2 regions of the Desulfurobacterium crinifex genome follow, and region 2 is predicted to be linked to the other one. Evidence: riboswitches for the same ligand, from Rfam matches in the RefSeq annotation. Region 2 holds a riboswitch; the other holds the start of a gene.
The links. A riboswitch is a leader RNA that binds a small molecule or an ion and turns the genes downstream of it on or off. The one in region 2 is predicted to bind cobalamin.

Region 1: another riboswitch for cobalamin. It lies ahead of ACYQ3A_RS05105 (helical backbone metal receptor); the one in region 2 lies ahead of metE (5-methyltetrahydropteroyltriglutamate--homocysteine S-methyltransferase).

Annotation. Positions count from the first base shown of each region.
Region 1 covers NZ_BAAHXO010000004.1:595,265-599,677, forward strand. Annotated here, with positions in the region: gene ACYQ3A_RS05095 (homoserine dehydrogenase) at 1-45, opposite strand, end outside; gene ACYQ3A_RS05100 (aminotransferase class I/II-fold pyridoxal phosphate-dependent enzyme) at 55-1,263, opposite strand; cobalamin riboswitch at 1,332-1,518, shown strand; gene ACYQ3A_RS05105 (helical backbone metal receptor) at 1,551-2,327, shown strand; gene ACYQ3A_RS05110 (FecCD family ABC transporter permease) at 2,315-3,235, shown strand; gene ACYQ3A_RS05115 (ABC transporter ATP-binding protein) at 3,222-3,974, shown strand; gene ACYQ3A_RS05120 (TonB-dependent receptor plug domain-containing protein) at 3,971-4,413, shown strand, end outside.
Region 2 covers NZ_BAAHXO010000004.1:782,280-786,692, reverse strand. Annotated here, with positions in the region: gene metE (5-methyltetrahydropteroyltriglutamate--homocysteine S-methyltransferase) at 1-1,696, opposite strand, end outside; cobalamin riboswitch at 1,821-2,007, opposite strand; gene ACYQ3A_RS06105 (GNAT family N-acetyltransferase) at 2,075-2,344, shown strand; gene ACYQ3A_RS06100 (class I SAM-dependent methyltransferase) at 2,353-3,135, shown strand; gene ACYQ3A_RS06095 (ribonucleoside-diphosphate reductase subunit alpha) at 3,362-4,413, shown strand, end outside.

The sequences.
Region 1 (4,413 bases), 190 kb from region 2:
ACCGACCGTTCCACAGCCGATTATTCCAACTTTTAGACTATCCATTCTCTCCTCTTAAACGTTTATCTTCCTCAGTCCGTATTTCTCGAAGGCTCTCTTTATTCCTCTGACAGCTTGTTTGATTCGGAGTTCGTTCTCAACAAGGGCAAATCTTACATACTTATCTCCGTACTCTCCAAATCCTATTCCTGGGGAGACGGCAACTTTACCATCCAAAAGGAGCATCTTTGCAAATTCCAAGGAGCCCATGGATTGGAATTCCTTAGGAATTTCAGCCCAGACAAACATTGTGGCTTTTGGTTTTTCCACCTTCCAGCCGATTCTATTTAAACCTTCAACAAGGACATCCCTTCTTTTCTCGTAAATCTTTCTGTACTCCTCAACACAGGACTGATCCCCTTTCAGAGCAATGATTGCAGCTATCTGAATTGGCTGGAACATTCCGTAGTCGAGGTAGCTTTTCATCCTGTAGAGGGCGTGGATTATTTCTTTGTTCCCTGCCGCAAATCCGACCCTCCAGCCTGCCATCGAATAGGTCTTTGAGAGAGAGTAGAACTCAACTGCAACCTCTTTTGCACCTTTTACCTGGAGGATGCTTGGAGGAACGTATTCGTCGAAAGCTATTTCAGCGTAAGCTAAATCCTGAATGACAATCAGGTTGTTGTCTCTCGCAAAGTCAACGATTTTTTCAAAAAAAGAGAGGTCAACACAGGCAGTTGTTGGATTGTGAGGGAAGTTGAGGATTAAAAGCTTTGGTCTTGGCCAGCTTTCTTTGTAGGCTTTGATGATGGAGTCGAGGAATCCATCTTCCTCTCCTGGAATCAGAGGAACAGATCTAACGTCTCCGCCTGCGATGATTATCGAATAGGGATGAATAGGATAAGCGGGACTTGGAACAATCGCAACGTCTCCGGGATTTATAAGAGTAAGGGCAAGGTGAGCAAGCCCTTCTTTTGAACCGATAGTTGTTATAACCTCTGTTTCTGGGTCAAGATCAACGTTGTACTTTCTCTTATACCAGAGTGATAGAGCTTCCCTTAGCTTGTAGAGTCCTTTGGTCTGAGAGTACCTGTGGTTCTTAGGATTTTGAGCAGCTTCACAGAGTTTATCAACTATGTGCTGGGGTGTGGGAAGATCAGGGTTCCCCATTCCAAGGTCAACTATATCTTCTCCTGCACGTCTCATCTTTGTCTTGAGATCGTTTACAACAGCAAAAACGTATGGAGGAAGTCTATCTATCCTTGCAAATTGAAATTTTGACATTTTCTGCTCTCTCCAAGAACATAGATTTAAAGTAAATGTTATTTTACCTGAAAAGACCTGTAAATTAGTATAATCTCCCTTGCGCAGGTGAACGGGAAGTCCGGTGAAAGTCCGGCGCTGTCCCCGCAACCGTGAGCAGGGAACAAATAATGGGCTTTAACCACTGGAGAGTGTGGGTGAGAGCTCCCTCTCTGGGAAGGTTAAAGCCTGTTTAACCCTGTGAGCCGGGAGACCGGCCTGCGCGAGAATGTCTTTTGCCCTGCGGGGGTTCAGGGCAAGGAGGAAGAGTGAGAGTTTTCTTTGTTATTGTAGGGATTCTTTTTACTTTTTTACCGGCTTACTCTTACGATAGGGTCGTTTCTCTATCTCCAGCAATAACAGAGATTATCTATTATGTTGGGGCTGGTGATAAGTTAATAGGCGTTACCGTTTTCTGTGATCATCCTGAAGATGTCAGAAAGAAAATAAAGGTTGGGGGTATTGTAAATCCCGACTTAGAAAAAATTTACTCTCTTCATCCTGATCTTGTAATAGCTTCAAACCTTACTCCTGAAAAAGTTCTTAAGAAACTGAAAAATCTTGGAATTAAAGTTCGCGTTTTAAGGTTTGTTTCCTTAGAGGATGTTGAAAATGCCATAAGAGTCATCGGTGATCTTCTTTCCAGTAATGGAGAAGAGAAGAAAAAAGAGTTTGAAATTGCTTTAAAGCGTGAAGCAAAGAAGCTTTCATTTTGTCTGGATGGAAAAAGACTACTTGTAATTATTTCCTACCAGCCGCTTTATGTAGCTGGTAGTAAAAGTTTTATTGGAGAGGCTTTCAGCCTGAGTGGAGCAAATGTCATTCCTGATGTCTCGTTTGGGGTTATATCAAATGAGTTTGTTGTTATGAATAAGCCTGATCTGGCGATTTTATCTCTTAAGGGAGAAAAACTTAAAGGTGCACGGGAATTTCTAAAGAAGTTTTCTATAAAGAATGTTTCTGTTACGCCTGATAATCTGCTTCATCCAGGTCCCAGAATTCTGATCGGTCTCAGAGAAGTGGAGGATAAGGTTTGCAGAAAATAGTTAAATGGATGATTGTCATAATCGTTGTCTTGGGGAGTTTTTTCTTTTCTCTTTTCTGGGAACTTCCAGAATTTAACAGAACGATTTTGCTTGATATAAGACTTCCAGAACTTCTTTTATCCTTTGCCGTTGGAGGGCTCCTTGGAGTGGGAGGGGGGGTTTTCCAGGGAGTCTTCCGAAACCCTCTGGCAGATCCCTATATCCTCGGGGTTTCTGCTGGGGGGGCTCTCGGTGCAACAATTGGAGCTTGGAAAGGAATAAGTATTGAGTTCGGAGCTTTGATTGGAGGGCTTTTCACGGTTCTGCTCATCTTTATAGCGGCTCTTTTCTTGAAAGAGAACCTTAAGATTCTCCTTTTTGGAGTGGGAATCAACGCTTTTTTTTCGGCACTTATACTTTTCTTCTTTGCAGTGATTCCGTTCTATTCTGTTCAGGATGCTCTCTTTTTTTCTCTTGGTTACATTCCCTCTCTTGATATTAGAGAAGCTTTTGGGTATCTATTGATTGCTCTTCTTTCCCTTCTAATCTTCCTGCCAGTTGCTTTCCGGCTTGATGCCTTAAGTCTTGGGGATGAGCTTTCCTATTTTTCTGGTATTTCTCACGAAAGGGAAAAGATTCTCTACATTTTGGTCATTTCTGCTTTCGTTTCTGTGTTTGTCGCGAAAACAGGAATAATCGGTTTTGTTGGAATTGTAATTCCTCATGCTGTCAGGTTTCTGGGATTTAGAATCCAGAGGGAGCTTTTGCCTCTTTCCTTTATCCTTGGAGGAAGCATTCTTGTTTTTTCTCAAGGATTGGCGAAGAACGTTCTTTCACCGATAGTTCTGCCTGTTGGGGTAATTACCTCCATTATTGGCGTTCCAACTTTTCTTTATATTGTCTGGAGGTATTCCATTGTTAGAGGCTAAGAATCTTTTTTATAGAGAAATTCTAAAGGATATTTCTTTTAGAGTAGAGAGAGGATCGGTTATAGGTCTTGCAGGTAAAAACGGTTCTGGAAAAACAACACTTCTCAAGTGTATTGGTGGATTTTTGAACTATTCTGGTTTTGTGCTTCTTGATGGTGAAGATCTGAAAAAGTTGTCCATCAGGAAAAGGGTTTTAAAAGTCAACTATCTTCCACAGATACTGGAAATTTCTTTTCCTTATACAGTTTTTGAATTTTTACTATCTTCATTGGTTCCATTAAAAGGATTTTTTCCTTCTTTGGCTGATGAGGATATTGAAAAGGTTGAGACTTATCTAAAAAAACTGAATATCTCCCATCTGAAAGATCGAATTTTCTCTACCCTCAGCGGTGGAGAGAGAGTAAAGGTTCTCATAGCAAGGCTTCTTCTTATCGATCCTGACGTTTATCTATTTGATGAACCTGGAGCTTTCTTAGATGTTGAGGTTCTTCCATTTTTGGCAGAGATACTAAAGGAGCTAAAAGAGAGAAAGAAGATTGTGATTATTACCGCTCATGATCTCAACTTCCTCCTTGATGTTGCAGATCGATTTATAGGTTTGAAAAACGGAAGGCTTTTCTTTTCTGGTGGAAAGGAGGAGTTTCTTGAGAATGTTGAACTTCTCTTTGACACAAAGCTAAGGATTCTGAAATCTCAAAATGAAATTTTCATAAAACCATACACAGGAGGTAAAGGGTGAGAAAAAAGCTGCTTGTGCTTTCTCTGCTTCTGGTTTCTGGAGCTTCTGCTGAGGAAGTACCAGAAGTACAGGTAACGGCTACAAGGGTAGAAGTTCCTGTGGAGCATGTTGGTGATGACGTAGATATCATTACTCAGGAAGAAATTAAAAAGTATGGATTTACAAGCATTGCAGATGTTTTGAAGTATGTTGCGGGGGTGCATGTTAGCCCGGCAGGTGGACCAGGACAATCTCCATATAGCGTTTACATGCTAGGGCTTCCGACAAAGCACATTATGGTTATGATTGATGGGGTACCAATAAATGATCCAAGTTTAATGGATACTCAGGCGAATTTCGCTTATATAGACTTAGACAATGTTGAGAGAATAGAAGTTCTTAAAGGAGCTCAAGGAGCTCTTTACGGTTCTGAGGCAATTGCTGGTGTAATTAACATTAT
Region 2 (4,413 bases):
TCTGAACAATCTTAATTCCAGCCTCTTCGTAATCCTTTATCTCGTCTTTAAGAGCAAGTGCTATCTGATAGGCAACTTCTGATGTTGGAATGTCTTCCCGCACAAAACTCCAGGCGATGATTGTCACAGGACCTGTAAGCATCCCCTTGACAGGTTTTTCTGTTAAGCTTTGAGCAAAAGTTATCTCATCAATTGTCATCTTTCCGTCTCTTTCAACGTCTCCGTAGATGATAGGTGGACGATAACACCTGGTTCCATAGGAGATTATCCAGCCATTTCCGGTTGTCGCAATTCCCTTCATCTTTTCGGCAAAGAACTCAACCATGTCTGTCCTTTCAAACTCACCGTGGACAAAGACATCAAGGTCAAGGTCTTCCTGAATCCGAATAGCTTTTGCAATCTCTCCCCTAATAAACGTTTTATAGTCTTCCTCAGAAAGTCTTCCCTTCCTGTAGAGAAGCCTTACCCTTCTAACTTCCTCTGTCTGTGGAAAACTTCCAATTGTTGTTGTCGGGAAGAGAGGCAGGTTGAGAACTTCCTGCTGTTTCTTGATTCTCTCTTTATATTCCGGCTTTCTGATAAAGTCCTCTTCTCTCAGGTTCTTAACCCGCTCTCTAACAGATGGAATCTCTCCAAAGGAGCTTCCGATTCCAGAAATCCACTTTCTTGCCTCTTCTTCATCTCCTGAAAGAACTTGAGAAATTAACTGGAGCTCCTTCAGTTTTTCTTCTGCGAAAGCTACTTTCTTTAGGAGTTCTTCTGGAAGCGTTGCTCCTGCAAGGCTTACAGGAAGATGGAATAGCGGTGCAGCATTTGTTATGACGACATCAAACTTCTCTGAAAGCTCCTTAATCAGTTCAGCTATCTTAAAGAGGTCATTCCTCCAGACATTTCTGCCGTCAACAACACCAGCAAAAAGTCTTTTCCCTTTAGGGTCAATCTCTTTAAGCTGTGCGAGATTCTCACCCCTGTCGTGAACAAGGTCAACACCAATACCAGAAACTGGAAGGTCAAAAAGTTTCTGGAGGTTGTCAACGCTATCGTAGTAGGTAAAGAGATTTATTTCAGCATTGGCGTTCTCAAAAGCCTTGTAAGCCTCTTCTAACAGCTTCCACTCTTCATCTGCTAATTCCATAACAAGAGCTGGATCCTCAAGGTGAACAGACTTAAAACCTCTTTCGTTTATGTACTGGACAAACTTTTCTGTAAGTTCCTTTAGAGCCTCTCCAAAAGACTCTTCTGGAAGATTCTTGGATAGCTTGAGGAACGTAAACGGAGCTATGAGGTGAACGTTCTCCGTTGCTCCTTCGTGTCTGTCCCAGACCGGTTTTGAGACTTTGAATTCAGGCTTTTTTCCTTCAAAGTCTGGAACTAAGTAGTGGTAGTTTGTGTTAAACCACTTTGTCATCTCAAGGGCATTCTTACCCCTACAGAGGTTGAAGTACTCCTCAAGAGTCTCTGTCTCGTAGACTCCAAAGAGGAGCGCAACGTCCAGCATTGGATCGTAGAGGGTCATTTCACCCTGAGGGTGAGCATCCACGTACTTTCTGTACGTCTCCTCCCTCTTTTTATTGAGCTCCTTGATGCCGGTTAGGAGCTCTTCTTCTGTTACTCTCTGGCTCCAGTACCCTTCAATGAGCCTTTTGAACTCTCTCTGTTTCCCCAGTCTGGGGAAACCGTAAGCGTACGTTTTCATTTCTCTACCTCCTGCGGTGTTTTGTTTTAAACACCTGCAGGAAGCTCTAAGGCGGGAAAAGAAAAAGGAATCCCCTCTTCTTTCCCGCGCCCCGAACCCCCGCAGGACGCGAAGGGGCAGGTATTTCACCTACCCATCACGGGCCGGTCTCCCGGCTCGCAGGGCTTAAACAGGCTTTAACCTTCCCGGAAAGGGAGCTTCTCACCCACACTCTCCAGTGGTTAAAGCCCAGCAATCTCCCTGCTCACGGTTGCGAGGACAGCGCCGGACTTTCACCGGACTTCCCGTTCACCCGTGACGAGGTCAATTTTAGGAATTTTGGAATTTTTGGCAAATTTCTTGTTATACAATTTGCAGTAATGGAAATCGGAGGTAGCAATGAAGATAAAGGTTACCGACGGGAAAATTTACATGGAGTTTGAAAACGGCGATGAAGCCTTTATTACCTTTGGAATTGAAGAAAAGAAGAAGGTTATTGTTGTCAGCACAACTTACGTTCCGGAAAGTCAGAGGGGTAAAGGAATAGCTGGAAAGCTTTCTGCAAAACTTGTTGAGTATGCTGAAGATAACGGCTACAAAATCTATCCTCTATGCTCCTATACACAGAAGTACCTTGAAAGAAAAAGACCAGATCTCATAGCCCAATAGGAGAATTCATGGAAGCTGTCATTACAACCGATAGAAAACCAACTCCCGAAATGATAGAAGAAGCAAAACGGCTCGCCGAAAAGTTTAACACCACCTATGTCAAAAGACGCCACAGAACCATCGAGTCGATAAAGAAAGAATTCGAAAAGAATGTTCTCGTTGTTGGAAAGGATTTAAATCTCACACTCCATACTCTCTCCGGTAAAAAACTCTTCTTCCATCCAGGTCTTTTTAAGATAAGGCTCCTCAATTACATTGCAACAGGCCATGAAGCAATGATTGAGGCAATGGATCTGAAGGAAGGAGAAACGGTACTTGACTGCAACCTTGGACTTGCCCAGGATGCTCTACTTGCAGCTTTTGTTTCAAAGAGGGAAATTTTAGGAGTTGAAAAGGATCCTGTGATCTACGAGATAGTAAGAAGGGGGCTTGAAAGATACAAACCGGAAGGGAAACTCAAAGTTGCGGAATTTGCTTTTAAGTTGATTAAGCCCACCAATGCAGATAACTATGAATTCCTAAAAAACCAGCCAGACAAATCATTTGATGTCGTTTACTTCTCTCCAATGTTCATAAAACCAAAATGGCACTGTGATGTTATGGCCCCTTTTAGAGAGGTGGCCGTAAAGGATTTTGTTTCCTTAGAAACTCTAAAAGAGGCAGAGAGAGTTGCGCGGAAAAGGGTAGTCATAAAGGTAAACAAAGGCGTAAAGGAACTATTTCCCTACCTTTCAGACTACAATCTTCAATCCAGTTCCACAAATGTTGAATATCTCTACAAAATTTTGTAGGGGGATGTAACGGAATCTGTGTCTCCCCCTTTAAGTATGTAGATTACTTGAAAGGACTAACAATTCCAATATGAAATGTTTAATAAAATTCTTGTTTTTAAAAGAAACCAGAGACAGAAAATTTAAGTGGTAACAGCACTGCCAGTAAGTAGGATCCATCTACTATCCCCTTACATGTCTAAAATTTACTATTGAAGCAGGAACCCATATCCAATCTGGAGGAGAGATGAAAAAGATCACTGTCGTTAAGAGAAAAGGTGTTAGAGAACCTCTTAACATAGAAAAGATAAGGAAGGTCATAAACTGGGCAGCGAAAGGACTAAACATAAACACCCTAAAACTGGAGGCAAAGCTCAAACTTCACTTCTTTGATGGAATTACAACCAGACAGATTCATGAATCCGTTGTGAATACAGCTCTCCAACTCACAACTCCAGAAGAACCAGACTGGAGAATACTTGCCGGAAGGCTCTTTATCTTTAACCTCTACAAAGAAGTCTCTATCAGAAGGGGAACTTCAAAACTCGCTTACGTTGGTGGTGGTAAAGAGTATTTAAAGGTTGTAAAAGATCTTGTAGAAAAGGGACTTTATACTGACGAAATTCTTAAAAGTTACTCAGAAGAAGAGCTCATTGAGGCTGGAGACTATCTAAAACTTGAGTATGACTTTCTCTACGACTATGCAGGAGCAAATCTCCTTGCCAAGCGCTATCTCTGTATATATGAGGACTTCCCGATTGAACTTCCTCAGGAAATGTACATGTCCATTGCTCTCATGCTCGCAAAAAATGAACCGAAAGAAACAAGACTCAAAACTGCTAAAAGATTCTATGACCTGATTGCTGGAAAGAAGCTCTCCCTTGCAACGCCAATCCTCATTAACCTCAGACGTCCAAATGGAAACCTCTCCTCCTGTTTCATTACAGCGATGGATGATAACCTTGATTCAATTATGTACACAGCAAACCAGGTTGCCCAGATATCAAAGAGAGCTGGAGGTGTTGGGGTTAATCTCTCAAGAATCAGAGCTCAGGGCTCCTGGATTAAAAAGGTCTTCGGCGCAAGTGGTGGTGTTGTTCCATGGATAAGAATCCTGAACGATATAGCCGTAGCGGTAAACCAGGAAGGCAAAAGAGCTGGTGCCGTTACCGTTGCCCTTGACGTCTGGCATCTCGATATCTTCGATTTTCTTGAACTAAAGACAGAGAATGGTGATCTGAGAAGAAAAGCTTTCGACATTTTCCCACAGGTGGTCATTCCAGATCTTTTCATGGAGAG